Regions from separate parts of the Amycolatopsis orientalis genome, predicted to be linked through region 2. Evidence: riboswitches for the same ligand, from Rfam matches in the RefSeq annotation. Region 2 holds a riboswitch; the other holds the start of a gene.

Region 1 (15,523 bases), 2.5 Mb from region 2:
CCCGTGCAGACGCCGTTGTACCCCTTGGCCGGATCGACCGCCTGCGCGGTCGCGGGCACGGCGATCGTCAGTCCGATGAGGACAGACGTGACGGCGAGCAGTTTTCTCATGACGAGACCCCCTTGGTGTTGGTGAACCGGCGAAGCAGGAAAACCAGCGTGATCACCGCGAGCAGCAGCGCCCCGGCGAGTCCGGCCAGGCCCCATGTCAGCCACGAAGGCGGGGCGGCGGCCGATGTTTGCGAGCCGGACATGGCGTGCGCGGCGTCGGCCGTGGTGACCTCGGAAAGCGGTAGCCGGAGCGCGGGCGACAACGGCGAATCCGCCGCGGTGAGCCACGAACGGCCGGCGACGCCCGGTGCGGCCGCCAAGCTCGTCGGGAAGTCGGTGCTCCCGTCGCCCGCGGCGGATCCCTTGACGAAGCCGCCGTCGGCTTGGACGAGTCCGCCCAGCGCACGCGCGGTCCGGCTCGCGTCCAGCCCCGCCACCTGCCGGGCGGCGGCGACGGCGGCGCTGAGCGCGACGTCCGGTTCCCCCGCCTCACCGGTCACCATGCCTTCGCCGGTCGGCCGGACGCCGAGCGCGCCCACCGCGGCGGTGAACGCCGACACGCGCCGCTCGGACCAGCCGTCCGGCCGTTTGGTGGCGGGTGCGACGTCGGTGAACGGCCGCGCGGCGAGGGCCGTGACGGCCGCGGCCGTCGCGCCGAGGTCACCGGATCCGCACTCCGGGGTGTCGAGGTGCTTCGGGAACGTGCCGTCGGCGCACTGGGCGGCGAGGAGCAGTTCGACGGCGGCACCGGGTTCGGCGGCGGTGGCGAGCAGGGCCCAGGAGTGGCGTTCGACCGTCTCGTCCGCGTCGGCGAAGGAACCGGTGTCGGTGAACCTGCCGTCCGGACCGCGCAGTGCCACCAACTCGGCCTGCAGCTGAGCCGCGACATCGGAAGCCTTCGCGAACTCGGCGACGAGCACGAGCTTCGCCAGCGGCCCGGCGTAGGACGCCCCGCCCTGTTCGTACGGCGCGCCATGCGCGTAGGCCCGCACGGCCTCCGGCGTGAGCAGGAACTTCGACGCGCGCGCGACCGTGTCCGGTTGCTCGTCCAGCGCCCGCAACGCGAGCACGACTTCCGCGGTGGCGTCGTAGTCGACGTAGGTCTTGCCGTCCTCGATGACCTCGACGTGGTCGCCGCCGACCAGCCGGTTCGCCAGGTACGCGCCCAGGCGGGCCGACGGCGTCGCCGTACCCGTGCCCGCGGGCGGGACCGCCGTCACCGGCGGGTTCCGGAGAACCGTGGTCCCCCTCGGTCCCGTCCTCTTCGGTTTCGCCGCACCGGCCTTCGGGGTGGGCCCGGTGGCGGGCTTGGCCGCAGGCGGCGTGACGATGACCGTGCCCGGGTTCGGCGGTGGCCCGGCACGTTTCGCGAGCGCGTAGAAGCCGGTCTGTGCCAGCCCGAGCGAGCCCTGGGCACCGGCGCGGATCCAGGTGTCGAGCCCGCTGATGCCGCCGGTGCGCGCGGCCCGGTAGGCCGCGGGACTGTAGGCGATCGCGCCGACGTCGTCCGCGAGCCTGGTGCCGGAGTCGGCCGCGGCCGTGGCCTGCGCGGACTTGAGGAAGCGCATCCCGCGGTCCACCGCCGCTTCCGCTCCTCCGGCGTCGGCGAGCGCTTGGACGATCAGACCGGTGCTGTTGGTGTTCGGGGCTTCGGTGCCGACGCCGCCGCCCCAGCCACCGTCCGCGCTCTGGTGCGCGGTGAGCCAGGAAACGGTTTTGGCGATCGGCGCGTCGAGTCCGGTCGCGCCCGCCTTCCGCGCGGCCAGCAGCGCCGACAGCGAAAGGCCGGTGGCGTCGCCGTCCGGCGCGGACTGGTCGGTCGCCTTGCCCTCGTCGCATGTCGCGACCTTGTAACCGCCCGGGCGGACGTGGTCGCCGGTCTCGGTCGTCTTGACGTCACTGAAGAAGATGCGGAAGTAGCCCTCGGAACACTGCTGGGTCAGCAGCTTGTCGATGGCGAGCCGCTCGTTCTCGCCCGCCGCCGCGAGCCCGATGACACCGAGCGCCTGGCCGAACATGTTGGCGTTGTTGGTCACGGAGCCCGCCAGGTCCGGGTTCTTCGAGTAGTCGCTGATCCGGCCCTTGTCCGGGCCCTGGCGCATGATGGCGCCGTGGGTCTCGGCGACCATGTCGTGGCCGTCGAAGTTCCGCGGGTCCCGGCCGGAGACCTGGGCGGCGACCAGCGTTTTCGCCACCGCGCCGCCGACGATGACGGCGTCGTACCCGGCTCCGGGGACCAAGCCGTCCCAGGTGAAGTAGTCGGTGGCGTGGCCCTGGTCGTCGAGGAACTTCATGATCGGTTCGGCGCGCGCGCCTTCGCCCGCCGCGTACATCGCGAACACCACGTCGAGCATCAGCCCGTGGTCGGGTAACGCGCCGCCGTTGGGATCGTCGAGCGTGCCGTCCGGCTTCAGTTTCGACGCGAGCCACCGGGAATTCGCCTGCGCCGCATCACGGTCGCTCGCGGCCGTCGCCGTGCCGGTGAGCAGTGCGGCGACCACTCCGGCGCTGACGGCGAAGGACAAGGCGGCCAGAGATCCGCGGCGCATGTACTCCTCCTTTGCGGCACGACGGAGGACAGGCGCGGAACGCCGCGGTCACCCCTGTTTATCGCGACAGTGGTTCGGACTTCTGGTTCGTTCGTCCGCCCGTTCGGTATCCCGGCTCGCCCTGGTGAAAGGGCCCACGGTTGCGCGACAGCGCCGGATTTCGACCGGCTTCCCCGTCACGGGCGGCGGTGTTGAATTGTCGAGCCAGCCGAGGTTAGCACCCGATCTTCGGCGGCAGGCACCGCTGACCAGGTCGTTGCCAGGATCACAGCACCGCTCGCGTGCGGCGGTACCGCGGCACGCGCCAGGGATGACATTCTTCGGACCGTCCGATTCAGCGCGGTCGTGGGGGAAGTCCGGTGAGAGTCCGGCGCTGTCCCGCAACGGTATGCCTTCCCGGCGAGCCCGGTCACCCACGTCGCGCGGTGTCACCACCGACTCCTGTCGTGGAAATGCGGGAAAGGGTTCTCATGAGACGTTTCGTCCTCGCCGTCGTCATGCTGTGCGGCCTCGGAGTGGTCGCCGCCCCGGCGGCGGCCGCGGCCACCACGAACAAGGCCGGCGCCGCCGCGGGCTGGCTCGCCAGGCAACTGACCGACGGGGAACGGTTCGAGGCTGACTTCGGCGGCCAGAAGTTCCCTGACCAGGGCTTGACGATCGACGCCGTCTTCGCGTTCGCCGCCGCCGGGGTGTCGGACACGAACGCGGGCAAGGCGATCGCGTGGCTGGCGAAGCCGGAGATCACCACCGGCTACGTCGGCGGTGGCGCCGAGGCTTACGCGGGCGCGCACGCCAAGTTGATGCTCGCCGCGCAGATCCGGGGCGCGAACCCGTCGTCGTTCGGCGGTGTCGACCTGAAGGCGGGCTTGCTCTCGCTGCTCACGCCGTCCGGCCGGTTCTCCGACCGGTCCGCGTTCGGCGACTACTCCAACGCCCTTTCGCAGTCGCTCGCGCTGCTCGCGCTCGACCGCACCCCCGAGGGCGCTCCCGCGTCCGCCGTGACCTTCCTCTCGGGCACGCAATGCGCGGACGGCGGCTTCCCGCTGAACTTCGGGGAAGCGACGTGCACGAGCGACGTCGACGCGACCGCGACGGTCGTCCAGGCGCTGCGCGCCACCGGTGACGCGGTGAACGCCGGCGAGGGCACGGCCTGGCTCGTCACCAAGCAGCACGCGGACGGCGGCTTCGGGTTCGGCACGAACGCGCCCAACGCCAACAGCACCGGCCTCGCCGCCGAAGCGCTCGCGGGTCACCGTCCCGCCGCGGCGGCCAAGGCGCGCGACTTCCTGCGGTCGCTGCAGATCGGCTGCACCGGCGCGGTGGCGGACCGGGGCGCGATCGCCTACGACGCCACCGGCCTGAACCCGTCGACCGCCCCGCGCGCGACCGCCCAGGCGATCCTCGGCCTGGCGAGGGTTCCGTTGAGCGACCTGCACGGCGGTGGCCGTCCGCAGGCACCGGTGCTCGCCTGCCCCCGCGTTTAGAGGACGCGAAGCTGCCGCATCCAGAGGACTAAACGCGGCGCGGGGAGAGGTGCGCTCACGAGTCGGCGAAGCGGCGCGCGAGTTCGACGCGTGAGCGCACTCCCAAAGCGGTGAAGATGTTGCGCAGGTGGTGATCCACGGTCCGGTGGCTGATCACCAGCCGCCGCGCGATCTCCTTGTTCGTCTCCCCCGCCGCGACCAGGCGCGTGATGGCGGACTGCTGCGGGGTGAGCCCGGCGAGGGACCGGTGCGGCGCGTCGACGGTCTCGCCGGTCGCCCGGAGGCCGGCGCGGGCCCGTTCGGCGAACCGGGTCGCGCCGACGTTTTCGAAGCCGCGCAAGGCATCGCGGAACTGATCCCGCGCGTCCCTCGTCCGCCGATGGCGGCGCAGCAGGGTGGCGTACGCGAACCGCGTCCTGGCGAGTTCGACGGCGCCGCCCGCCAGCCGGTGCGCCTCGATCGCCGCCCGGAAACGCCGTTCCGCCCCCACCGGATCCTCGGCGGTCAGCGCGTGACAGCGGTGGCTCAGCGCGAGCCAGCAGGGTTCCGCCCCCGCGAGGGTCCAGCGATCGAACACCTCCAGCGCCGTCCGCGCGCGTTCGGGCCGCCCGGCGAGGACGGCCGCCTCGACCAGTTGCGGGGTGGCGAGGACCCGGATCACCGGCTGGTCGCCGGAAACCCCCGACGCGAGGTCTTCGAGCCTGCTCAGCGCGTCGTCCGGCCGGTCTTCGGCCAGGTCCAGGCAGGCGTTCGCCCACGCCGAGACGGCGGCGGGCCTGCCGAGGCCGCGTTCGGCGATCCCGCCTGCCGCCTCGCCCAGTTCGGGTGCCCGTTCGCCCAGCAACGCGGCGGCGAGCCCGAGCAACGTCAGATGCTCCATCCGCAGGTTGTGGGGCGCGTGCAGGCCCTCGCGGGACGCCGCCCGCGCGCAAGGGAGGCGGTCGAGCGCGATGGCGGACAGCGACAGGTAGATCAGCGCCCACGGCAGTTCCGCGTGCCGCCTGCCCAGCCGCGCGCGGCTCACGGCCGCGGCCGCGTACTCATGGGCCCGTTCGGCGTGTCCACGGGCGAAGGCGGCCTCGGCGGCCCAGACAGCACCGGCGACGTCGGCGTCGCCCATCCCCCGGCGGACGGCCTCCTCCAGCGGGTCTACGGCGTCGTCGTGACGTCCGGCGTAGACCGAGGTGAGACCGCTGAAATGGGCGGAGGCCAGTCCGTCTCCGGCGGGGACCGTCCGCGCCAGGCCCCGGTACCCGCTCAGGTCGCCGCCGAGCCTGCGCGCCTCACCGGCCAGCAGGAGCGCGGCGGCCGGATCGGGCAGCAGTTCCGCGGCCGTGCCCAGTTCGTGGGTGGCGACCGCGGGATCGCCGTCACGCAGTTCGATTTCCCCGTGCAGCAACGCCACCGCGCCCGGTTCAGCGTCGACACGAGAGAGCAGCAGCCGCGCCCAGCCCGGCCTCCCCGCCTGCCAGGCGGCGTCGGCGGCGGCCAGTAACCTGGCCGCCCGTACCGGCGGATCGACGGCCAGGGCGGCGGCGCGTTCGAGTTGCCTGGCCGAGGCCGCGTGGTCCGCCGCCGGTGCGGCGGCGAGGGCGTCGGCGAGTGGGGCGGACGGCGTCGCGGTGGCCATCGCGAGATGCCAGAGCGCGTCCGGTCCCTCCCCCTCGGCGGCCAGCCGCGCGTGCGCCGCGCGGCGATCCGACGGTGACGCCGCCGCCGACCACGTCGCTTGCGCCACCTTGCTCGCCGGGGAATCCACGACGGCGGCGAGGAACCGGACGCGGTCCTCGGCAGGCATCGCGTCCAGCCGGGCGGCGTACCCGGCCAGGCGTTCCCGCAGGACCGGCGACACCGGCTCCCGGCCCGCGGCCTGAGCCGGGGTGAGCTGCGCCGCCAGCGCGACGAGGTCCGCCGGATTCCCACCGCCCAGTTCGACCAGCTGCGGGCGTACCCCGGCGGGCACACTCCGGTCACGCAGCAGCAGGTCCGCCGCCTCGGCGGTCAACGGGGCCAGCTCGACGGACTCGAACTCGTCGGATCCGGACCGCGAGGCGAGCACCATCCCGACCTGGGTCCCGGACAGCCTCCGGGCCGCGAAACCCAGCGCCGCCAAGGATTCCGCGTCGACCCATTGCGCGTCGTCCACCCAGCAGATCGCCGGCCCCGGGAGTTCGCTCAGCCGCCGATGCGCTTCCGCTCCCCCGGTGACCGAGGCGCCGAACAGGCGGTGCAGCGCCCCGAACGGCAGCGCGCGCTCCGCTCGCAGGCCCCGTACGCCGAGCAGGCGGACGCCGGACGCGCCGCGCAGCTCGGTCAGGAGCGCCGATTTCCCGAGTCCTTCCGCGCCGCGGACCAGCACGGCGTGCCCGGCGACCGACCGCAGCCCGCCGAAGAGATCGTCCCTGCCCCGCAGCGGGTACACGACGTCCCGGACAGGCATCGGCGCCTCCTCGAAATCCCTTTCGATGAAACACCAAGCGCAAGTGTTTCACAAGATCCTGCTGGGCACCTTTCCTTCCACGAGCGCCGCGAGCAGCGTCGACGCCGCCTCGAGATCGGGTGTGCGTGACGCGAGGACGTCCGAATACAGGAACGCCTCCCCCAGCCGGACGATCGCGTAACAGAGGCTGTCCAGGCTGACCGCGGGCACGAAGCCGCCGTCGTCGACGTCGCGGCGCAGCAACTCGACGTGCGCCGCGATCACCCTCGGCTGGACCCGCCCGTCCGGATCGGTGAGCAGCCGGATCGCGAGCACCGGCTCGTCGTCGAGGAAGCGGCGGAACCCGGCGCTCGCCGCCAGGACCGACCGGTATTCGCGCATGATCGCGAGACAGCGCAGTTCGCCCGCCGCATTACGCACCACATCGCCCTCATCGCGCTCCCAGGTGCGCGCGGCGGCGGTCAGGGTGCGCTCGGACAGGTAATAGAGGGCATCACCGAGCAGGTCTTCCCGGTTGCCGACGCGGCGGAACAGGGTGCTGCGCGAGATGCCCAGGTCTTGGGCGAAGGCGGACGTGTCGACACGGATGCCGCGATCGATCCACCGCGCCGCGGTGCGGACTATGTCCTCGGCTGAGGGGTTCACGATCGCCGATCGTACGGGCGGCGGACCCGCTGAACGTGGCCGCGGACGAACACTGGCGATTTCGCCGATGCGGCCCCGGCGGCCGTTTGCCACAGTCCATCACCACGGACTGTGTTCAACGGCGAACGGAGACGGCACCATGCGTAGTACGACCCGGATCCTTTGTGGACTGGCCACCGTCGCGGCACTCACGGTCGCTCCCACGGCCTACGCCGCCGACAACCCCTATGAGCGGGGGCCGGACCCGACGGAAAGCAGCATCGAAGCCTCCCGCGGCTCGTTCGCGGTGTCGCAGACTTCGGTGTCGAGCCTGGCCGTCACCGGCTTCGGCGGCGGCACCATCTACTACCCCACCAGCACCGCGCAGGGCACGTTCGGCGCGGTCGCCATCTCGCCGGGGTTCACCGCGACCCAGTCGAGCATCGCGTGGATCGGCCCGCGGCTGGCGTCGCAGGGATTCGTCGTGTTCACGATCGACACCAACACCATCTACGACCAGCCCGACAGCCGCGGCGACCAGCTGCTGGCCGCGCTCGACTACCTGACCCAGCGCAGCAGCGTCCGCTCCCGTATCGACACCTCCCGCCTCGCGGTGGCCGGGCATTCGATGGGCGGCGGCGGTTCGCTCGAAGCGGCACAGGACCGGCCGTCACTGCAGGCGGCTGTCCCGCTCGCGCCGTGGAACACGCAGAAGTCGTGGTCCTCGCTGCGGGTGCCGACGTTCGTCATCGGCGGCGAATCCGACACCGTCGCGCCGGTGGCCTCGCATTCGATCCCGTTCTACACCAGCATTCCCGCCTCGGCGGAGAAGGCGTACATGGAGCTGGACAACGCGAGTCACTTCTTCCCGAACACGGCGAACACGACCATGGCGAAGTACACGATCTCGTGGCTGAAGCGGTTCGTGGACAACGACACCCGCTACGAGCAGTTCCTCTGCCCCGCCCCGGACGACCGCACGATCAGCGACTACCGGGACACCTGCCCGCACGCCTGAGCGCATCGGGTCCCGGCGCGCCGCGCCGGGACCTGATCTCCACCCCGCGTCCCCTTTCGCCGTTGGGAGTTCCCTGCGTGACCCTGTCGACTTTCGAGATGTCCGGCGTGTCGGTGAGGTTCGGCGGTCTCGTCGCGCTGTCCGGCGTCTCCTTGACCGTCGCCCCGGGCCGGGTGCTCGGCGTGATCGGCCCGAACGGCGCGGGGAAGACCACGCTGTTCAACGTGGCGTGCGGTTTCATCCGGCCGGACGCCGGCACGCTGACCTGGCGCGGCACCGAACTGCGGCGGCTGCGCCCCCATCACCTCGCGCGCCTCGGCATCGCCCGCGGCCTGCAGGAACTCGGCCTGTTCGACCGGATGACGGTGCTGGACAACGTCCTGGTGGGCGCGGACAGGCACGCGAAAGCGGGTTTCTTCTCGTCCCTGCTGGGACTGACGCGGGACGAGAAGGCACTGACCGAGCGGGCGATGGCCTACCTCGACGACTTCGGCATCGCCGACGTCGCCCACCGCTACCCGGCGAGTCTCCCCTATCCGGTCCGCAAACGCGTCGCCCTCGCCAGGGCACTGGCGGGCGAACCGGATCTGCTGCTGCTCGACGAACCGGCGGGCGGGCTCTCGGCCGCCGAGATCGCCGACGTCGGCACGCTGGTGCGGGGTCTGACCGACCGCATGTCGGTGATGCTCGTGGAACACCACATGGATCTCGTGATGGCGGTCTGCGACGAGATCGTGGTGCTGGACTTCGGCAAGGTGATCGCCCGCGGCACCCCGGACGAGATCCGCGCGGATCCGGCCGTGCAGGCGGCCTACCTCGGCGAGGAGGTGGCCGGTGCTGACCGTTGAGAACCTCTCGGCGGGCTATGGCCCGGTCCGGGCGCTCGATTCCGTGAGCCTGTCCGCCGCCCCCGGTGAGATCACCGCGGTCCTCGGCGCGAACGGCGCCGGGAAGACCACCTTGCTGCGCACCATCTCCGGGCTCGTCCGGCCGTCGGGCGGCCGGATCTCCCTCGCGGGCCGCGACCTCACCGGAGTGTCCACAGAGGACCTTCCCGCGCTCGGCCTCGCCCACGTCCCCGAAGGCCGCGGTGTCCTGGCCGAACTGACCGTCGAGGAGAACCTGCGGCTGGGTGCCCTGGGTGCGCGCGGTCGCGCGACGGCGGACGGCCTGCGCCGGATCTACGACCTCTTCCCGGTGCTCGCCGACCGCAGGAACGGCCTCGCGCATGTCCTTTCCGGCGGGGAACGGCAGATGCTGGTGATCGGCCGCGCGCTGCTGTCCCGGCCGAAGGTCCTGCTGCTCGACGAGCCGTCACTGGGCCTCGCGCCGCGGATCGTGGCGCAGATCTTCGACCTGCTGCGCGCTCTCGTCCGCGACGACGGGCTGGCCGTCGTGCTGGTCGAGCAGAACGCGCGCAGCGCGCTGTCCATCGCCGACCACGGCGTCGTGCTCAACCTCGGTGAGGTCGTCGTCCGGCGGGACGCGGCCACGCTCGTCGCGGACGACGACCTCCGGCATGCCTACCTCGGATTCTGAAAGGGGCCTCGTGCAGCAACTGCTGACCACCGCGCTCACCGGCCTGACCCTCGGCGTGGTCTACGCCGCCTTCGCACTGGCCTTGGTGCTGATCTGGCGGGCGACGCGGATCGTGAACTTCGCGCAGGCGCCGATGGCGATGATCACCACCTACCTGGCGCTGGTCCTGATCGACGCCGGCTGGTCGTACTGGCTCGGTTTCGCCGTCGCCCTGCTTTCGGGGCTGCTGCTCGGCGCCGTGGTGGAACGGTTCGTGGTCCGGTTCGTCTCCGGGAAGCCCGAGATCAACGCCGTCATCCTCACCCTCGGCTTGTTCATCGTGCTGCACGCGCTGGCAGCGCTGGTGTTCGGCGCGCGGTACCGGTCGTTCCCCGCGCCGTTCGGGCTGACCGGTTTCCAGGTCGGCGGCACGACGATCGCGCTGACCGGCTTCGGCGTGTTCACCGTCGCCGCCGTCGCGGTGGTGCTGACCGGGCTCGTGCTGTTGTTCCGTGGCACCGATCTCGGCCTGCGGATGCGGGCCGCCGCCTTCGACCAGGAGGTGGCCCGCCTGCTCGGGGTGCGGGTCGGGCGGATGCTCACCCTCGGCTGGGCGCTGGCCGCCCTCGCCGGTTCCCTGGCCGGGCTGCTGATCGCCGGCGGCGGACTGGTCCATCCGTCCTATATGGACGGTGTGGTCGTCTACGGTTTCGTCGCGGCGGTGCTCGGTGGCCTGGACAGCCCGGTCGGCGCGGTCGTCGGCGGCGTCGTGTTGGGCCTCTCCCTGAGCCTGGTCAGCGGGTACGTCGGCGCCGAGCTGGTCCCGCTCGCGGCGCTGGGGATCCTCATGGTGGTCCTGCTGCTCAAACCCGGCGGGCTGTTCGCGAGTGTCCGCGAGCGGAGGGTCTGACATGCCGCGCAGGTCACTGCTGCTCGCCCTCGCCGCACTGGTCGTCGTCGTTCTCGTGCTGGAGAACACCGGCCCGTTCCTCAACGCGCAGTTCACCGCGATGGCGTACTTCGCGATCGCCGCGGGCGGATTGACCGTCCTCACCGGACTGAACGGACAGCTTTCCCTCGGCCACGGCGCGCTCATGGCGGTCGGCGCGTACTCGGCCGCGTTGCTGCTGAAGACGGCGGCCTTGCCACTACCGGTGGTCCTGCTGCTGGCCGTCGGGGTCACGCTGGCCGTCGGCACGCTGGTCGGCGTCGCCGCGGCCCGGCTGCACGGGCCGTATCTCGCCGGCGCGACGCTCGCGCTCGCCGTCGCCGTCCCCGGCATCCCCTTGTTCTTCGGCGGAACACTCGGCGGGGAGCAGGGCCTGCCGGTCCGGATGCCGGAGATCCCCGGCTGGCTGGCGGACGCCGCGTACTTCGCCACCGGCCAGGACCTCACGCCGATCCGGTATCTCGCCTACGTTTCCTGGTTCGCCGTGATCCTCGTGTTCGTCCTGCTGGCGAACCTCTCCCGTGGCCGCGTCGGCCGCAACTGGCGCGCGGTGCGCGACGGGGACGTGGCCGCCGAACTGGCCGGGATCGACCTCGGCCGCACCCGGGTGCAGGCCTTCGTGGTCAGCTCGGGCTGCGCGGGACTCGCCGGGGCGCTGATGGCGTTGTCCGCGCGGCTGGCGGCGCCGAGCGGATTCGCGCTGACGTTGTCGCTCCTGCTGGTGTCCGCGGTGGTGCTCGGCGGGCTGGGGAGTCTCACCGGCGCGCTCGCCGGGGCGGCGCTCTTGACATTCCTGCCGCCCTTGGTGACCGGCGCGGGAACGGACCTCGGCCTGTCCGACGTCCAGGCCGCACAGCTGGCGCCGTTGAGCTACGGCCTGGTCACCGTCCTGATCGTGCTGCTCGCACCGGCCGGCCTCACCGGCGGGCTGCGGAAACTCATCCACTGGAGGCGAAGTTCATGAAACGCTGGTCCCGGGCCCTGGCCCTCTTCCTGGCCGTGACGGTCACGACAGCCTGCGGCGCGGGTGGCAGACCCGAGGGCGGGGAGAAGGGCTCGTCCGTCGGCGTCACCGACACCACCGTCAAGATCGGCGCGCATTTCCCGTTGACCGGCGTCGCCGCGCCGGGGTACAGCGAGATCCCCAGCGGCCACCAGGCGTACTACGACTACGTGAACGCGAACGGCGGCATCAACGGCCGCAAGATCGAGTTCGTGGTCAAGGACGACGGGTACAACCCGACGAACACCAGCGCGGTCACCAACGAGCTGGTACTCAAGGAGGAGATCTTCGCGATGGTCGGCGGCCTCGGCACGCCGACGCACAGCGCGGTCGTCGAATTCCTGAACAGCTCGAAGGTCCCGGATCTGTTCGTGTCGTCCGGCTCGCTGCGCTGGGGTGACGACCCGAAGAAGGCGCCGTTCACCTTCGGCTGGCAACCGGACTACGAGATCGAAGGCAAGATCATCGGCGACTGGGTGCGGAAGAACCTGCCGCAGGCCAAGGTCGGCCTGTTCCTCCAGGACGACGACTTCGGCCGCGACGGCGAGAAGGGTGCGCGCCGCTTCCTCGACAAGCAGATCGTGGAGGTCGCGAAGTACTCGCCGGGCAACACCGACGTCGCCCCGCAGATCGCGAAACTCAAGGCCGCGGGCGTGGATCTGGTGCTGGGCTTCACCGTCCCCTCCTACACCGCGCTCTCCCAGCTGGCTTCGTTGAAGATCGGTTTCAAGCCGAAATGGTTCTACAGCAACGTCGGCTCCGACCCGGCCCTCGTCGGCTCGCTGCTCGCGCGGTTCTCCGAAGGCAAGGTCACCCAGGGCGCGTCGCTCATCGACGGCGTCCTCACCACCGAGTACCTGCCGGGTGTGGACGCCCCGGACAGCGCGTGGACGAAGCTGTGGCAGAAGGTCTGGAGCGGGCACGGCAAGGGCGGGGAGCTGACGAACTACCGGATCTACGGGATGGCGCAGGCTTACACCTTCGTCCAGGCCCTGCAGGCGGCCGGGCGGGACCTGACCCGCGAGGGGATCGTCGAGGCGATCCAGCGGTCCGGGAAGACGATGGAAGGGCCGGGCCTGGCGCCGTTCCGCTACACCGGCGAAAGCCATCTGGGCATCTCCGGGATGTCGGTGGTCGAACTCCAGGGCGGGGTGGGCAAGGACCTGACCCCGGTCCTGGTGACCGACATCGGCGAAGCACCCATCGAGGCGAACGACTCGGCGGCAAGCGACGCCCCGCCGCCGAACGGCATACCGGAGGCGAAGGCGGGCAAATAGCGCGAAGGACGCCGGTCGTGCGCGGCCGGCGTCCTTCTCCGGCACCTTGATCAACTTTTGCCGCCCCACTCCGACCAGGGTAAAATCGATGCCGATCCGTTGGGTCCCAGCGGTTTCCATTCCGGCGTGCCGCGAGGCCGCCCGCTTGCTGTCGCCAGAGAAAGGAGCAGCCCGCGGTGGCGCGCCGAGCACCCGGCATCGAGCACCTGGACGAACTGGCCACCACGATGGCCGCGCTGACCAGGACGCTGGAGACCGAATCGGACGAGGCGGTGCTCCTGAACGCCGTCTGCGCCACGGCGGTGCGGGCGGTACCGGGTGCGGACATGGCCAGCATCACCGTGGTCCGCGGGGACAAGGCCGAAACGGCCGCAGGGACGGACCCTCGCGCGTTCGCCGTCGACAGCGTCCAGTACGAGACCGGTGACGGTCCCTGCCTGCGGGCCGCGCGCACCGGCCGGACCGTCCGGCTCTCGGTGGAGGAGGCCCGCGAGTCCTGGCCGCGTTTCACCGCCTCGGCCGAAGAAGCGGGGGTCGGCAGCTACCTCTCCACTCCCCTGGACGTCGACGAACGGCTGACCGGAGCCTTGAACCTCTTCGGCCTCGGCACCCACGGCTTCCGGGACGAAGACTCGCATCTGCTCCGGCTCTACGCCACGGTCGTCGGCTTCGGGCTGCGGAACAGACGCGAGCGCGAGGACGCGCGCACCGTCAACCGGCAACTCGAGACCGCCATCCAGAACCGGGCGGTGATCGAACAGGCCAAGGGCATCCTGATGGCCGTCCACCGGATCACCGCGGAAGAGGCCTTCCGGCGCCTGATCACCGAGTCGCAGCACACCAACACGAAACTCCACGACGTCGCGGCCCGGTTCGTCCGGGGCGCCAGGCTTCCCTGAGAACGACCGACGGGGTTTGGACCGCATGCCGAACGGACATCCTGTCAGTCCGTTGGCGTGAACCTCATCGCCGCGTCAAGCAGCAGGCGCCGTTGTGACGAGGCACTGGACGTGAGGTGGCGATCGGCATGGAAACCTACTTCGGCGAAGCGGCGCTGCTCGGGCTGCATCGCTATGTGCGACGGGTGAGCCGGGAACTGGGCCTGCACGGTGACGCGTTCTGCACGCAGGCGGAGCCGATGGCCGGCGCCTACATCGCCTTGGACCGGCGGCTTCCCGACCGCCCGGATCGGGACGTGGCGCTGGTGTGGAACGAACAGCACGGCTGGGCGCTGGCCGTCGAGACGACCAGCGGCGAGGACCTCATCGTCGTCGGGTACCTTGGCGACGAGTTACTGGCCCCACCGCGGTCGGTGGCCGGATTCGCCAGGGAAATGCTCGCGGGCGAACGCACCCCGCGATTCGTGAATCCGCCGCCGTTCAAGGACGAAGGTGACCTCATGCGCCGGCTCGCCGCTTATCGCGCTCCCGAGTCCGTCCTGGCTTTTTCACCGCGGGTGGAGGACCGTGAGAACGGTGGATGACCCGCACCGGCAGGAAATGGCGAAGGAACTGCTCGAGCGAGTCCGCACCCGCACCGAGGTGAGCCGGGCGATCGGGATCCTCCAGGTCTGGAACGCCTGCGACCGGAGAACGGCGAGTTACGACCTGCGAGACGGCCGGGAGCACCGGGACGACGCCCAGCGGATGATCGCCGTCGTCGACGCCGCCGCCGACGGGAGCTCCGATCCGGACACCCGCTGGGACTGAAACCTCCCCCGGTCCGAGTTCGTTCGCGAGTGCGACAGAGTGGGCCGGGTGCGCGATGATGGACCCGGGGCAGTGTTTACGACCGGGTTCTCAGTGACGGAGGTTGCGGGCGGTGGACGGTCGGCGCCGGGAACGGCTGTGGCGGCTCGTCACCGAACGCGTCTCGGAGCGGGGCTCCGGAATCGGCTGGGTCAGTGTGGTCTGCGCGGTCGCCGTCGAGGCACTCGCCATCGACGGTTCCGCGATCTCCCTGCGCGTGCGGGATAACGACCAGGAGCTGATAGCCGCGGACGGGGACTGGGCGATCTCGCTGGAGGAACTGCAGTACACCGTCGGTGAAGGTCCAGGCGTGGAAGCCTTCGCCTCCGGCGGTCCCGTGCTGGTCAGCGACCTCACCATCGACGAACAACGCTGGCCGGGCTTCGCGGACGCCGCCGCCGGGCAAGGACTCGGCGCGATATTCGCCTTCCCGTTGCAGATCGGCGCGATCGCGCTGGGCACACTGGATCTCTACCGCCGCGCGGCGGGTCCGCTGTCGCCGGAGGAACTGAGCGACGGCCTCGCGCTGGCCGAACTGGCCACGACGGCCCTGCTGACCGACAGCACCGGCGAGGGCGGGCAGAACGCGCTGTGGGCGCGCCCCGACGTCGTCGGCTATTACGACGACGTCAACGTGGCGACGGGGATGCTCGCCACCGAACTGAAGATCAGCCTCGAAGACGCCCTGCTCCGGCTGCGTGCCCATGCCTTCAGCCATCAGCGGCCGGTGACCGAGGTCGCCAAGGCGGTACTCGACCGGCAACTGCGATTCGACTCTCCCCAGGAGCCCTCGTGAGTGGTGATGACGGTTAGAACCGTCATCACCACTCACGAGGCCAGGCAGGGCCTCAGCTCGCCGGCAG
Region 2 (15,523 bases):
CACCGGCCAGCGCGTCGTAGTCGTCACGTGCCCAGCCGAAGTGCGCGGCGGCGGGGCCGACGATCACCGACGCGTCGGTGACCCGGCCGGTCACCACGATGTCGGCGCCGGCGTTCAGGCATTCCGCGATCCCCCACGCGCCGAGATAGGCGTTGGCGGTCAGCGTCTTCCCGAAACCGAGTTCTTCCGCACGCTGGATCAGATCGTCACCCTCGACATGCGCAACCGCGACGTCGACACCGAGTTTCCCGGCCAGTTCACGCAGCGCGTCCGCGAGCCCGGCGGGATTGAGCCCACCGGCGTTCGCGACGATCTTGACGCCCTTTTCCTTCGCCAGCGCGAGATTCTCCTCCATCTGGCGGAGGAACGTCTTGGCGTAGCCGCGGTTCGGGTCCTTCATCCGGTCGCGGCCGAGGATGAGCATGGTCAGCTCGGCCAGGTAGTCGCCGGTCAGCACGTCGAGCGGGCCACCGGCGAGCATCTCGCGGACGGCGGAGAAGCGGTCGCCGTAGAACCCGGACGCGTTGCCGATCCTGATCGGGGCCGCCGTCATGCGAACTGCCCCGGCCGCCGCCCCGCACCGGGAGGACCGGCGAAGGCCTGCGCGATCCCGAGCCATTCCTCGACGTCCTTGCCGGTGGCGACCAGGTCGGTGTCGTCGGGATGACGGCGCTGGGTGACGACGAGGCAGAAGTCGACCGCGCTCCCGGTGAGCCGCTGCCCGGCGTCCTCGGGCCCGAACGCCCAGGTGGTGCCGTCGGGCGCGGCCAGCTCGACGCGGAACTCCTCGGCGGGCGGGGCGAGCGAGTTGAGCTTGTAGGCGAAGTCGCGCGTGCGGGTCCCGAACCGGGCGATATGCCAGATCCTGGCCGTGTTCTCGTGCGGGAGACCGAGCGCGTCGAAGATGTCCTGGCCGTGGGCCCAGACCTCCATGAGCCGCGCGGTCACCATGGAGGCCGCGCTCATCGGGGGTCCGTACCAGGGGATCTTCTGGCCGTCGGGCACCGCGGCCAGCGCCTCGGCGAGTTCCGCGCGGCCCGCACGCCATTCGGCCAGCAACTCGCGGGGCGGTTTCTTCGCCCCCTCTTCGGCGCCCTTGTCGACGTAGGTCTCCCCCGTCGCGAGCAACCCTTCGATCTCGGCCTGCCAGTCGGCCTCGGAGCCGCGCGCCGCGATCAGCGCCTTCCTGTCCGTCCAGGCCAGATGGGCTATCTGATGGGCGATCGTCCAGCCTTCGGCCGGGGTCTGCCGCGCCCAGTCCGACGCGGGCAGTTCCGCCACCACGTCGTCGATGGCCTGTGATTCCGCCGCGAGATCCCCAAGGATCACGCCAAGGTCAGCCATGCCCGCCTCCTCGCGTCCTCCCCAGGCTGGCACCCACGCCCGAAAAAAGCAAGCACGCCTGATTGTTTTACTCGCCCACCCGGCCGCTCGCTCGCCCCCTCCGCGTTCAGTCCTCTGGATGCGCGGACAGCCCTACGCATCCAGAGGACTGAACGCGTAGGGCTGAGCACGTCACTGGCCCGGGCGGCACCGTCCTGAAGGCCCCCTGCCTGGGCCCAGACCTCGCGTGGGTCGTGAGTGGCAAGTGCCGTTAGAACGACACTTGCCACTCACGACCCACGCGACCCACCCGGAACGGGCGGCTTCAGCCATCGTGTCCGTCTTACGTCACTGGCCCGGGCGGCTGAACTCTTCGATCAGCACCGGGTACTGCTCCCCGCCGTGCCCGGCGGCGATCGCGCGATCGGCCATCGCCTTCAGCAGCTTCGGCAGTTCGGCGTTGACGCCGAGCGCCTCGCTCTCCTCGACCAGATGCGCCATCGCCCGCGCGTCGGTCTCCAAGGCCGACACCTCCGCGGGGAACGCGCCCGCGTCGACCTGCTCGGCGTACCCGGGCAGCCAGCCGGCGACGCCGACGGCGATCTGTTGCGCGAAGGGCGCGTACGTCGCGGCGTCGATGCCCGCCGTCTTGAGCATCGCGGTGCCCTGGAGCCACGCGTTCAGAATGCTCCACATCATGGCCAGACCGGCGACGTCGTAGAGGGAAGCCAGCCCCGGATCCTCGCCGAGATGGCTGATCGTGCCGAGCGCGCCGATCTCGAAGTCCGGCCGCGGCCCGCTGAGCAGGATCACCGCCTCGTCGGTCCCGATCGCCGACGGGACGGCCATGATCGCGCCGTCCAAGTACCGGGCACCCTGTTTTTCGGCCCAGGTGGCCGTTTCCCGGGCCTGGGCGGAGTCACCCGAGGTCAGGTTGAGCAGGGTGGTGCCCGCCAGCTCGGCGCCGCCGAGCAGTTCGCGGACAGCCGGATAGTCGGTGAGGCACAGGATCGTCACACCGCCCGAACCGAGCGCGTCGCCGATCGTGGGCGCGAGCCGGGCGCCGTCGGCCACGAGCGCGTCCGCTTTGGCGGCGGTCCGGTTCCACACGGTCGTGGGATGCCCGGCCGTCAGGAACGCGCGGGCGAGCGCGGTGCCCATGAGACCGAGGCCGATGATCGATACCGGGGTTTTCGCGTCGTCTGTCATGGCACGATCGTCAACGTTGATACCGGTATGAAGGTCAAGTGGGGAAAACGATGAAGATCGGTGAACTGAGTCACCGGACGGGCGTCAACGCCCATCAGTTGCGCTACTACGAGGCCCAAGGTCTCCTGGAGGCGGACCGCGCCACGAACGGCTACCGCGAGTACGACGAGAGCGCCTTGCTGCGGGTCAAGCAGATCCGCCACCTGCTCGCCGCCGGCCTGTCGTCCGAGGACATCGCGTACCTCCTGCCCTGCGCGATCGGCGAGGAGCCCGAACTGATCGGCTGTCCCGAACTGCTGGCCGCGATGCGAGAGCGCCTCGGACGCCTGGACGAGCAGATGGCCAAGCTGGCGCGTTCGCGTGACGCGCTGGCCGAATACATCGTCGTGGCCGAGCGTGTCGGCGGCGAAAGCTATCCGCCGTTCGACGGTGCTGCCGCATGAGCGACGCACAGGAAGCGATCCGGCTCAGGGAGCACGGCACCGACGAGGCCCGCCTGCGGCTGATCGAACTGACGGAACAGCACCCGCGGGACGCCGTGATCGCCTACCAGACGGCGTGGGCACACGATTCTGCCGGCCTGGAGGCCGAAGCCGCCCCCTTCTACGAAAGGGCACTGACGGGCGAAGGGTTGTCCATAGAGGACAGACACGGCGTGTTCCTCGGACTCGGCAGCACGTATCGCGTACTCGGCCGCTACGACGAAGCGCTCAAAACCCTGCGCCGTGGCCTGGACGAGTTCCCGGACGACGCGGCACTGAGGACGTTCCTCGCGATGGCGCTCTACAACGTCGGCGAAGCACGCGAGGCCGCGGGAACGCTGCTGAAGGTGCTCGCCGCGACCAGCGCCGACGCCGGGGTCCAGCGGTACCGGCGGGCGGTCGAGTACTACGCCGACCACCTGGACGACGTCGAATGAAGCCTTATTGACATCTTGTCAACACACTCGGGTTGGCTTACCTTCACGTCATGAGCGCGTACGCCGAAATCACCTACGAGGTCGCCGATCGCGTCGCGACGGTCACGCTCGACCGGCCAGAAGCCCGCAACGGCTACACCATCCGCATGGCCGACGAACTCGGCGACGCGATGGACCGGGCCGACCGCGACGAAGACGTCCGGGTGGTGATCCTGACCGGCAACGGCAAGGACTTCTCGGTGGGCGCCGACCTCTCCCAGGGCGGTTTCGACTTCGACCCGGAGACCGGCCCGGACGCGGCCTGGCAGGAGCCGGCGGGACGCTGCTCGAAGCGGATCTTCACGATGAACAAACCGGTGATCGCGGCCCTGCGGGGCGCGGCCGTCGGCGGCGGCATCACGATCACGCTGTCGTGCGACTACCGGCTGGCGTCCACCGATTCCCGGTTCGGGTTCGTGTTCGTCCGCCGCGGGATCTACCCCGAAGGCGCGTCCGCGTGGTTCCTGCCCCGGCTGGTCGGGATGGGCACGGCACTCGATTGGATGATCAGCGGCCGGGTCTTCGGCGCCGAGGAGGCGAAGAGCGCCGGACTGGTCCACAGTGTTCACGAGCCGGGGGAAGTACTCGGCAAGGCCCGCGAACTGGCTCACGAGATAGCCACGAGCACGGCACCCGTGTCGGTCGCGGTGACCCGCCAGCTGCTGTACCGGATGGCGAGCGCCGCGTCGCCGTTCCCCGTGCACGAACTGGACTCACGGCTGATCGGCGGCCTGGGCGCCAGCCCGGACGCCGTCGAGGGGGGCATGTCCTTCCTTCAGAAACGACCACCGGAGTTCTCCATGCGTGTCGACACCGACCAGCCCGCCTACCTGCCGTGGCGGAACGCGTGACCGCCTATCCCCCGGAACCGTGGAACCTGGCGGGCCAGGCGTACCTGTCGGTCTGGCGTGTCCCGGTGAGCGAACTTCCCGACCTGCCCGACGGTGCGGAGCCGGTCGTGGTCGGCGGCCGCGCCCAGGTCTTCACGGCCTGGATCGACTACCAGGAGCCCGGTCAGCTCCAGTACCACGAGCTACTGGCGACGGTGGCCGTCCGCGGCACACGTCTCTCCAGTTCCATCACCGACATCTGGGTCGACAGCGAGGTCTCGCTCGCCGGCGGGCGCGCGCTGTGGGGCATCCCGAAGGACCTCGCCGCGCTCGACTTCACCCACGGACGGACCTTCACCGCCTCGGCGGCCACTCACGAGGACTGGATCGCGACGGCCGCCTTCACCGCCCGCCCGAGCCTTCCGGTGAAGCTGCCCGCCGCCTTCGACGTCGTCCAGATGCTGGACGGCCGTCTCAAACGCAGCCCCGTCCGTGCGACGGCGCGGCCGCGTCCGGCGGCCGCCGACTGGAAGATCAACGAGGCCGGTCCACTCGGCTTCCTGGCCGGTCAGCGGCCCGTCCTGAGCGCCGGCCTGCGTGATTTCACGATCGTTTTCGGCGGCTGACCAGCCGCTGAGCGTGATCGTCTAACCCGGCAGGGTGAGCCAGCGACACGCCACCCATTGGGGCACGTGCAGCCTCCGACCCCTACATGTAGTCTCTGGGAACCGACATCGCCCAGCGACGGGGAGACCGCTCGGGAGCGGTTGTCGGACAGCTTGGTGAACCCGCAGCGCACGGCCTCGTGAGGCCTTGTGGTGCTTCAACGCGCCCTTTTCAAGAGACACAGTTTTTCGAGAGACACAGTTGGAGTGACGCATGTCAGTGGAAACCGGTCAGCGGCCGCCTTCGTCTTCGGACACGACGCCCGCGACCGTGCGAGTCATCCGGCGGGACGGCAGCGTGTCCCCCTTCGACGCGAACAAGATCTCGGTCGCCGTGACCAAGGCCTTCCTCGCCGTCGAGGGCGGTGACGCGGCCGCTTCGTCGCGGATCCACCACCTGGTCAAGGAACTGACCGAGCAGATCGAGACCACCCTGCTCCGCCACGCCGGTCCGGAGACCGCGCTGCACATCGAGCAGATCCAGGACATCGTCGAACTCGCGCTGATGCGCGGCGAGCACCACAAGGTCGCCCGCGCCTACGTCCTGTACCGCGATGAGCGGGCGAAGGCCCGCGAGGCCGAGAAGCCCGCCTCCTCCGACGTCGCCATCAGCGTCAAGGCGGCCGACGGCACGCTCCGCCCGCTCGACTGGGCCCGCGTCTCGCACGTGGTCGGCGAGGCCGTCGCCGGTCTCGAGGACGTCTCGGCCGAGCCGGTGCTGGCCGAGGCCAAGCGCAACCTCTACGACGGCATCAGCGCCGACGAACTCGCCCTCGCCCAGATCATGGCCGCGCGCGTGCTCGTCGAGCAGGAGCCGAACTACTCCTACGTCAGCGCCCGGCTGCTGGCGGACAAGCTCCGCGGCGAGGCGCTCAGCTACCTCGCGGGCGTTCCGCAGCAGGCCAGCCAGGACGAGATGACCGCGCGGTACCCGCAGTACTTCCGGGACTACCTCAAGCGCGCCATCGAGCTGGAGCTGGTCAACCCCGAGCTGCAGACCTTCGATCTGGACAAGATCACCTCGGCCATCCGCGCCGAACGTGACCTCGACTTCGGCTTCCTCGGCCTGCAGACGCTGTACGACCGGTACTTCCAGCACCACAACGGCATCCGTTTCGAGCTGCCGCAGGCGTTCTTCATGCGCGTCGCGATGGGGCTGGCGATCCGCGAGGACAACCGCGAAGACCGCGCCATCGAGTTCTACGAACTGCTGTCGTCGTTCCACTTCATGGCGTCCACCCCGACGCTGTTCAACTCGGGCACCACCCGCCCGCAGCTGTCGTCCTGCTTCCTGACCACCGTGGACGACGACCTGGACTCGATCTTCCAGGCGTACAAGAACAACGCGCTGCTGGCGAAGTACTCGGGCGGGCTCGGCAACGACTGGACCCCGGTCCGCGGCCTCGGCGCGCACATCAAGGGCACCAACGGCCAGTCGCAGGGCGTCGTGCCGTTCCTCAAGATCGCCAACGACACCGCCGTCGCGGTGAACCAGGGAGGCAAGCGCAAGGGCGCGGCCTGCGCGTACCTCGAGACCTGGCACGTGGACATCGAGGAATTCCTCGACCTGCGCAAGAACACCGGTGACGACCGTCGTCGTACGCACGACATGAACACCGCGAACTGGGTGCCGGACGAGTTCCTCCGCCGCGTCGAGGCCGACGCGCAGTGGACCCTGTTCTCGCCGAACGAGACCCCGGATCTGCACGACCTCTACGGCACCGCCTTCGCCGAGCGCTACCGCGAGTACGAGGCCGCCGCCGAACGCGGCGAGATGAAGGTGTTCCGCAAGGTCCGTGCGGTCGACCTGTGGCGCCGCATGCTGACCATGCTGTTCGAGACCGGCCACCCGTGGATCACCTTCAAGGACCCGTGCAACCTGCGTTCGCCGCAGCAGCACGTGGGTGTCGTGCACTCGTCCAACCTGTGCACCGAAATCACCCTGAACACCACCACCGACGAGGTCGCGGTCTGCAACCTCGGTTCGGTGAACCTGCTCAAGCACGTCACCCCCGAGGGCCTCGACACGAAGCGCCTCGAGAAGACCGTGCGCACCGCGGTCCGCATGCTCGACAACGTGATCGACATCAACTTCTACACGATCCCGGAGGCGCGCCGCTCCAACCTGCGCCACCGCCCGATCGGGCTGGGCCTGATGGGCTTCCAGGACGCGCTGTTCGAGATCGGCGTGCCGCTGTCCTCGGACGAGGCCGTCCAGTTCGCGGACACCAGCATGGAGCACATCAGCTACTACGCGATCTCGGCTTCGACCGACCTCGCCGAGGAGCGCGGCCAGTACCAGACGTTCGAGGGTTCCTTGTGGAGCAAGGGAATCCTGCCGATCGACTCGCTGCAGCTGTTGATCGACGCCCGGCAGGGCGACGCGCTCGACGTCGACACCTCGTCCACTTTGGACTGGGCGCCGCTGCGTGAGCGGGTCAAGACCGTCGGCATGCGCAACTCCAACGTGATGGCGATCGCGCCGACCGCGACGATCTCCAACATCTGCGGGGTCGGGCAGTCGATCGAGCCGCTGTTCCAGAACCTGTTCGTCAAGTCGAACATGTCCGGCGACTTCACCGTGGTGAACCCGCACCTGGTCCGCTCGCTCAAGGAGCGCGGGCTGTGGGACGAGGTCATGGTGTCGGACCTGAAGTACTTCGACGGCAGCCTCGGCCAGATCGACCGCGTGCCCGACGACCTGAAGGCGCTGTACGCCACCGCTTTCGAGATCGAGTCGAAGTGGCTGGTGGACGCCGGTTCGCGGCGCCAGAAGTGGATCGACCAGGCGCAGTCGCTGAACCTGTACATCGCGGCGCCCAGCGGCCGCAAGCTCGACGAGCTGTACCGCTACGCCTGGCACAAGGGCCTCAAGACCACGTACTACCTGCGGGCGCGGTCCGCGACGCACGTGGAGAAGAGCACCCTGCGCGGTACCGACGGCAAGCTGAACGCGGTCTCGGCCACCCCGGCCCCGGCCACACCTTCGGCACCCAAGCCCGCCGCCGCTCCGGCGCCCGCCGCTCCGTCGGCTTCCGCCGCGGTCTCGCCGTCGCCCGCCGCCGCGGTCCCGGCCGTGCCGGTGACCGCTCCGGCACCGGCCGCCAAGCCGGAGCCCAAGGAGATGCCGAAGGTCTCGGACGTCGACTTCGTCGCCACCGACGGCGCGGCCTGCCGCATCGACGACCCCGACTGCGAAGCCTGCCAGTGACCGCCCGGTCGTGAATGGCGATTCGTGTTCTAACCCGAATCGCCACTCACGACCCACCCGACCACCTCGTGAAGTGAGCCTTGATGACCACCTTTGACGCTTCCGCCGACGCCACCGGCCTCGGCGAGATCGAAGTCGGCGCCGCCCGGATCAACGTCGACGACAAGCGGATGATCAACGCCCGCGCCGACGTCAACCAGCTGCTCCCGATGAAGTACACCTGGGCCTGGGAGAAGTACCTCGCCGGCTGCAACAACCACTGGATGCCGACCGAGGTCGCCATGCAGGCCGACATCGCGCTGTGGAAGTCGCCCGACGGCCTCACCGAGGACGAGCGCACCATGCTCAAGCGCAACCTCGGCTTCTTCGCCACCGCGGAATCGCTGGTGGCCAACAACATCGTGCTCGCGGTGTACCGCCAGATCACCAACCCCGAATGCCGCCAGTACCTGCTGCGCCAGGCCTTCGAGGAGGCCGTGCACACGCACACCTTCCAGTACATCTGCGAAAGCCTCGGCCTGGTCGAGGGCGAGCTGTTCAACATGTACCGCGAGGTCCCGTCCATCTCGGACAAGGACGCGTGGGCGCTGAAGTACACGCAGAACCTGGAGAACCCGGACTTCGAGACCGGCACCCCCGAGGCCGACCAGAACTTCCTGCGGGACCTGGTCGCGTTCTACGTGATCTTCGAAGGCATGTGGTTCTACACCGGCTTCGCGCAGATCCTCTCGCTCGGCCGCCGGAACAAGATGATCGGTATCGCCGAGCAGTACCAGTACATCCTGCGCGACGAGTCGATCCACCTGAACTTCGGCATCGACTGCATCAACCAGATCAAGATCGAGAACCCGCACCTGTGGACCGAGGAGTTCCAGGCGGAGATCCGGACGATGCTGACCGAGGCGTGCGAGCTCGAGGTCGCCTACGCCCGCGACACCATGCCGCGCGGCATGCTCGGGCTCTCGGCCGAGCTGATCGAGCAGTACATGCACTTCATCACCGACCGGCGGGCGCAGCAGATCGGCCTCGCGCCGATCTTCGGCGAGACGGAGAACCCGTTCCCGTGGATGTCGGAGGCGATGGACCTCAAGAAGGAGAAGAACTTCTTCGAGACCCGCGTCATCGAGTACCAGTCCGGTGGCGCCCTCGACTGGGACTGATCACCTGAGCTGACGAGAAGGCCCGCCCCGCGCACTCGCACGGGGCGGGCCTTTTCGTGTCCGCCTGCGAGGCTGAAGGCCGGGCCGTGAAGGACTCCTTGAGGGACTCAGAGTTCCTCAAAGTTCCCCTCACTCGCCCCGGGCGGCCGTCACGAGCCTCAGCAGCAGCACCAGTCACAACGGCTGCGCGTGAAGGCCCCCTTCCCTCGGCTGAGCCGAGGGAAGGGGGCCTTCACGCGCAGCCAGTACATGCCGCAGCCCACCCCTCACCGGCAGCCTCCAGCCGGGAAGTCCGTGTTCGCCACCGCGGCCGTCCGGTTCATCACATGTCCAGCGGAGGGGTAGCGGGCCTGAGTACGCTCCACAGTGCTACTGGTTCGCCCGGCCTCCCAGGCCGGTCGAGGTAACAGGGAACCCGGTGGGAATCCGGGACTGCCCCGCAGCGGTATGTGGGAACGAAAGCCGTCACCGTGCGAGACACGGTAAAGCACTGGGTCATGGCGACCCGGGAAGCGACGGCCGGTAGGAGCGAGCGTTTCGCCCACGAGTCCGAAGACCTGCCCGTGGTACGCGCGCCGACGGCGTGCGTGAGTCCGGGCCTCGTGGGATGGGCGCGACCGAACAGCGGTCACTCCTGCGCGCGCTCCGGGCTCTGACGACAAGCTCGCGAGGAGAGAGCTGTGACCGAAATCGGCACCACTGTGCTGGGCTACCCCCGGATCGGACCGGACCGGGAACTCAAACGCGCACTCGAACGCTACTGGGCGGGCAAGATCGACGAGGCCGCGCTCCTGGAGACCGGCCGTGCGCTGCGCACGCGGACCTGGCGGGACCTCAAGGACGCCGGACTGGATTCCGTCCCCTCCAACACCTTCTCCCACTACGACCAGGTGCTCGACACCGCCGAGCTGTTCGGCGCGCTGCCGGAACGCTTCACCGACCTCGGCCTCTCGCCGCTCGATACCTACTTCGCCGCCGCGCGCGGGGTGCAGGACGCCCCGGCGCTGGAGATGACGAAGTGGTTCGACACCAACTATCACTACATCGTCCCCGAACTCGGACCTGACACGAAGTTCGTCCTCAGCGGCACCAAGCCGCTCGACGAGTACCGCGAGTCCCGCGCGATCGGCGTCGAGACACGGCCGGTGCTGGTGGGGCCGGTGACCTTCCTGCTGCTCGCCAAGGCCGCCGAGAGCGCCCCGGAGGGCTTTCGCCCGCTGGAGCTGCTCGACAATCTCGTCGACGGCTACATCGAGCTGCTGCGGCGCCTGCACGACGAAGGCGTCGAGTGGGTTCAGTTCGACGAACCCGCCTTCGCGGCCGATCGCACCGAGCAGGAACTCAACGCCCTCATCCGCGCCTATCACCGGCTCGCGAAGGCGACGGCGCGGCCGAAGATCCTGGTCGCGGGCTATTTCGGCGGCCTCGGCCGTGGGCTGGGCGTGCTCGCCCGCTCCCCGATCGACGCGATCGCCGTCGACCTCGTCACCGACGAGTCCTTTGTGGACGCTATCGCGGCCGAACCCGCCTTGCGCGACAAGGAGGTCCTGGCCGGGGTCGTGGACGGGCGCAACGTCTGGCGCACCGACCCCGCCCGCGCGCTCAGCCGGGCGGCGACACTGCTCGGCACCGCGAAATCGGTCAGCGTCTCGACGTCGTGCTCGCTGCTGCACGTGCCTTACGACGTCGAACGCGAGACCGGGCTCCATCCGCGTCTGAAGAGCTGGCTCGCCTTCGCGAAGCAGAAGGTCGACGAGGTCGTCCTGCTCGGCCGGGCGCTGAAGGAGGAGGGCGTCGACCTTTCCGCCGCCCGTGCCGCCGCCGCGGACCGGGCCACGGCGGCCGACCTGGCCGACGCCGGGGTGCGCGCCCGGCTGGAGGCACTGCGGCCCGAGGACACCGTCCGCTCCCCCTACCCGCGGCGGGCGGCCGCCCAGCAGGCCGCGCTGGAGCTGCCGCCGCTGCCGAGTACGACGATCGGCTCGTTCCCGCAGACCATCGAGGTCCGCAAGGCACGCGCGGCGCACAAGGCGGGTTCGCTGGACGACGCGGGTTACGAGGCCGCGATGAAGGCGGAGATCGAGCGGGTCGTCCGGCTGCAGGAGTACCTCGGCCTGGACGTGCTGGTGCACGGCGAACCCGAGCGCAACGACATGGTGCAGTACTTCGCCGAGCGGCTGGCCGGGTTCGCCGCCACCGACTTCGGCTGGGTGCAGTCCTACGGTTCCCGCTGTGTCCGGCCGCCGATCCTGTACGGCGACGTCTCGCGGCCCGAACCGATGACCGTCGCTTGGGCGCGCTATGCGCAGAGCCTGACCGCGAAGCCGGTCAAGGGGATGCTGACGGGGCCGGTGACGATCCTGGCGTGGTCGTTCGTCCGCGACGACCAGCCGCTGGGCGAGACCGCCCGCCAGGTCGCGCTGGCCATCCGCGACGAGGTGCACGATCTGCAGGAAGCCGGGATCCGCGTGATCCAGGTGGATGAGCCGGCGCTGCGGGAACTGCTCCCCCTGCGGGCCGCGGCGCACGAGGCGTACTTCGCCTGGGCGGTCTCGTCGTTCCGGCTCGCGACGTCCGGGATCGACGACGCGACGCAGATCCACACGCATATGTGCTATTCGGAGTTCGGCGACGTGGTGAAGGCGATCGACGCGCTCGACGCCGACGTCACCAGCATCGAGGCCGCCCGGTCGAAGATGGAGGTCGTCACCGATCTCGGCGCGGCGGGCTTCGGTCGCGGTGTCGGGCCGGGCGTGTACGACATCCACTCGCCGCGCGTTCCCGCTGTCGACGAGGTCGGCGGGCTGCTGCGGACCGCCGTCGGCGCCGTGCCCGCCGAGCGGATCTGGGTCAACCCGGACTGCGGGCTGAAGACCCGCGGCTACGCCGAGGTCGAGCCCGCCCTGCGGAACCTGGTCGAGGCGGCCCGCCTGGTCCGCTCCGAACTGGCCTGACCTTCCGTGCCTGACGTTCCGTGAAGGCCTCCTTGTGGGACCCAGAGTCCCTCAAGGAGGCCTTCACGGACTTCCTTCGAGGTATTGTCAGGACGTCAATAAGGATGCGATGGTGGGGCGGCAGCCGATCTCAGCGGGGAGATGGTCACCATGGCGAACACGGTCGAAAGGGTCACCGGGGCGCTGCGCGAGCGGGTTCCGCCGCTCACCTCGATCCCCTTGCCACGTTCGGTCGACGAGCGCTGGCTCGGCGCGACCTGGCCGGTCCGCGAACTCGCGCCCGCCCCGCCGGGCCTCAAGCCGGTCCTCGGCGACGAAGGCCCGCCCGTCATCGGGCACGCACTGGACTTCATGCGGTTCGGCATCGAATTCGGCCTCAAACGCCACGAAACCTACGGCCCGGTGTCGTGGATGGGCGCGTTCGGCCGCCGCATCGTCGCCCTCTCCGGCCCGGAGGCCACCCAGATCGCGTTGGTGAACAAGGACAAGGCCTTCTCCCAGGAGGGCTGGAAGTTCTTCATCGAGCAGTTCTTCGACCGCGGCCTGATGCTGCTCGACTTCGGCGAGCACCACCTGCACCGCCGGATCATGCAGGCGGCGTTCACCCGGCAACGGCTCACCGGCTACGTCGACCAGATGGGACCGGCGCTGCGCGAGGGCGTCGCGGCCTGGGCGGACAAGCCGAACCCGCGGATCTACTGGTCCCTCAAGCAACTCACGCTCGACGTCGCGACGCGCGTGTTCATGGGCATGCGGTCCGGCGACGACTCGGCCGCGATCAACCGCGCGTTCGTGAACTCCGTGCGCGCGGGCACGGCCATCGTGCGCTTCCCCGTGCCCGGCGGCCGCTGGGCGGCGGGTCTGCACGGCCGCAAGGTACTCGAACGCTACTTTTCGGCGAACCTGCCCGCGAAACGGCGAAGCGACGGCGACGACCTCTTCACCGCGTTGTGCCACGCCACCACCGAAGACGGTGACCGCTTCACCGACGCCGACGTCGTCAACCACATGATCTTCCTGATGATGGCCGCGCACGACACCTCGACCATCACCAGCGCCGCCGCGGTCTACCACCTCGCCAAGAACCCGGACTGGCAGGAACGCGCGCGCCAGGAGTCCCTCGCGCTCGGCGACGACGTGCCGGACATCGAGGCGCTGGAGACCCTGACGACGCTGGACCTGGTCATCAAGGAATCCCTGCGCCTGGTCGCCCCGGTACCTTCGCTGGCGAGGAAAACCGTGAAGGACACCGAAGTCCTCGGGCATTTCATTCCCGAAGGGACACTGGTCGGGGTCTCCCCCACCGTCAACCATTTCTCACCGGAGCACTGGACCGACCCGATGCGCTTCGATCCGGACCGCTTCGGCGAGGAACGCCGCGAGGACAAGTCGCACCGCTACGCGTGGATGCCGTTCGGCGGCGGCGCGCACAAGTGCATCGGCCTGCATTTCGGCACGTTCGAGGTGAAGGCGCTGCTGCACGAGATGCTGCGGGCGTATCGCTGGTCGGTCCCCGGGGACTACACCGCCCGCTGGGACTACGTCTCGCTGCCCGTTCCCGCGGACGGCCTGCCGATCCGGCTCGCGCCGCGCTGAATCCCGGCGAACGGGACAACACGAACGAGTACTCTTGGTAACTTCCGGTCACCACTCGTGTAGTAGTCATCACCCTTTCAGCCGGTAGACACCCCGGATCGCGCGTGATGCCGTGGCACTATTCCCGGTCGGCTCATACCTAGTGTGGGTCCCTGAGCCCGGACACCCTGTCTGAGCTGGCCATTAACCGCGCATGAAGAGGTGAAGTGTGCCTGAGCCTGGTGCCACGCCAGGGTTGGTGGACGTCGCTCGGAGATGGGCCGCGACGCTCGCTGACACTAAAGGAGTATCGCTTCCCCAAGAGCAACTCGAACAGCTCCTGCTCGGCGTCGCCCAGGACGCCGTGCGGAGCGAGCCTGACCACCAGGCCGCCGTCTTGCGCTTCACCAAGCTCTATTCCGCCTCCCCCGTCGGGATCGCGCTCGCCGACGCCGACGGCGAGATCGTCGAGGCCAACGAGGCGCTCGGCAAGCTGCTCGGCTGCTCTCCCACCTCCCTGCGCGGGCGGGCCATTCCCGACCTCGGGTCCGCCGACCACGACGTCGCCCGGCTGCGGAACGGGCTGTCCCAGCTCAGGGAACTCGGACGGCAGACCCAGCAGGAGCGCCTGCTGCTCAAGCACAGCGAGGAAGGCACCCTGTGGGTCGACGTGACCCTGACCGACCTCCCCGGTGACCGGCCCGGCTCGTCCTATCCGGTGCTGATGGTCGCCGACGCCAACGAGATCCACCTGCTGCAGGAACGACTGCGGCACCAGAACGTGCACGACCCGCTGACCGGCCTGCCGAACGCCACCGCGTTCGGCAACGCGCTCGAAACCGCGCTGGCCGGTTCCGGCGGCGATCAGGTCGCGCTCGTCTATCTCGACGTCGACGGCTTCAAGGTGATCAACGACGGGCTCGGCGCCGGTGTCGGCGACCAGGTGCTGCGCGGCGTCGCGAACAAGCTCAAGAGCGTGTTCACCGGCAGGCACGGCGGTTCCGTCGCACGGCTGTCCGGTGACGGGTTCGCCATCCTGCTGCGCGGCGAGTTCTCGCCGACCCAGGTGATCGGCCTGGTCGAGCAGGCGCTGGAGGAACTGGCCGAGCCCATCTACGTCGGCGGGCACGGCATCGGGGTCAGCGCGAGCGCCGGCATCGTCGTCCGGCCGGTCGCCGAAAGCAGGCAGGAAGACCTGCTCCGGGCCGCGGAGATCGCCCTGCACCGGGCCAAGGAGGCGGGCAAGGCGCAGTGGATGCTGTTCGATCCCGAACTCGACGCGCGCGACCGCGGCCGCTACCAGCTCGGCGCCGTCATCGCGGGCGCGCTCGAGAACGGCGAGTTCTCGCTGATCTACCAGCCGACGGTGAAACTCGCGAACCCGGATCAGCTGGCCGCGGTCAACGCCGGGCTGCGGTGGAACCATCCGGAGAAGGGCGAACTGGACTCCGACGAGTTCTATCCCCTGGCGCAGATCACCGGGATGACCATCCCGCTCGGCCGGTGGCTGCTGGCCGAATCGCTCGCCGCCACCGCGCGCTGGCGGAACCGGTTCGGCGACGCCGCCCCGGACGTCTGCGTACGGCTGCCGAACCGGCTGGCGATCGACCCCGATCTGGTCCTGCTGGTGAAGGAACA

What was found. A riboswitch is a leader RNA that binds a small molecule or an ion and turns the genes downstream of it on or off. The one in region 2 is predicted to bind cobalamin.
Region 1: another riboswitch for cobalamin. It lies ahead of SD37_RS25705 (prenyltransferase/squalene oxidase repeat-containing protein); the one in region 2 lies ahead of metE (5-methyltetrahydropteroyltriglutamate--homocysteine S-methyltransferase).

The regions. Positions count from the first base shown of each region.
Region 1 is NZ_CP016174.1:5,878,795-5,894,317, forward strand. Features, by position in the region: gene SD37_RS25695 (hypothetical protein) at 1-110, opposite strand, end outside; gene SD37_RS25700 (hypothetical protein) at 107-2,599, opposite strand; cobalamin riboswitch at 2,683-2,798, opposite strand; cobalamin riboswitch at 2,908-3,034, shown strand; gene SD37_RS25705 (prenyltransferase/squalene oxidase repeat-containing protein) at 3,070-4,083, shown strand; gene SD37_RS25710 (LuxR family transcriptional regulator) at 4,139-6,523, opposite strand; gene SD37_RS25715 (QsdR family transcriptional regulator) at 6,572-7,168, opposite strand; gene bdeA (bis(hydroxyethyl) terephthalate hydrolase) at 7,308-8,165, shown strand; gene SD37_RS25725 (ABC transporter ATP-binding protein) at 8,264-9,013, shown strand; gene SD37_RS25730 (ABC transporter ATP-binding protein) at 9,000-9,704, shown strand; gene SD37_RS25735 (branched-chain amino acid ABC transporter permease) at 9,715-10,593, shown strand; gene SD37_RS25740 (branched-chain amino acid ABC transporter permease) at 10,595-11,596, shown strand; gene SD37_RS25745 (ABC transporter substrate-binding protein) at 11,593-12,912, shown strand; gene SD37_RS25750 (GAF and ANTAR domain-containing protein) at 13,140-13,811, shown strand; gene SD37_RS25755 (DUF6292 family protein) at 13,940-14,395, shown strand; gene SD37_RS25760 (hypothetical protein) at 14,388-14,621, shown strand; gene SD37_RS25765 (GAF and ANTAR domain-containing protein) at 14,734-15,456, shown strand; gene fahA (fumarylacetoacetase) at 15,509-15,523, opposite strand, start outside.
Region 2 is NZ_CP016174.1:3,401,292-3,416,814, reverse strand. Features, by position in the region: gene SD37_RS15330 (acyclic terpene utilization AtuA family protein) at 1-553, opposite strand, end outside; gene SD37_RS15325 (TIGR03084 family metal-binding protein) at 550-1,344, opposite strand; gene SD37_RS15320 (NAD(P)-dependent oxidoreductase) at 1,672-2,532, opposite strand; gene SD37_RS15315 (MerR family transcriptional regulator) at 2,583-2,975, shown strand; gene SD37_RS15310 (tetratricopeptide repeat protein) at 2,972-3,451, shown strand; gene SD37_RS15305 (enoyl-CoA hydratase-related protein) at 3,502-4,341, shown strand; gene SD37_RS15300 (acetoacetate decarboxylase family protein) at 4,338-4,946, shown strand; gene SD37_RS15295 (ribonucleoside-diphosphate reductase subunit alpha) at 5,200-8,196, shown strand; gene SD37_RS15290 (ribonucleotide-diphosphate reductase subunit beta) at 8,280-9,356, shown strand; cobalamin riboswitch at 9,713-9,935, shown strand; gene metE (5-methyltetrahydropteroyltriglutamate--homocysteine S-methyltransferase) at 10,037-12,310, shown strand; gene SD37_RS15280 (cytochrome P450) at 12,452-13,906, shown strand; gene SD37_RS15275 (putative bifunctional diguanylate cyclase/phosphodiesterase) at 14,115-15,523, shown strand, end outside.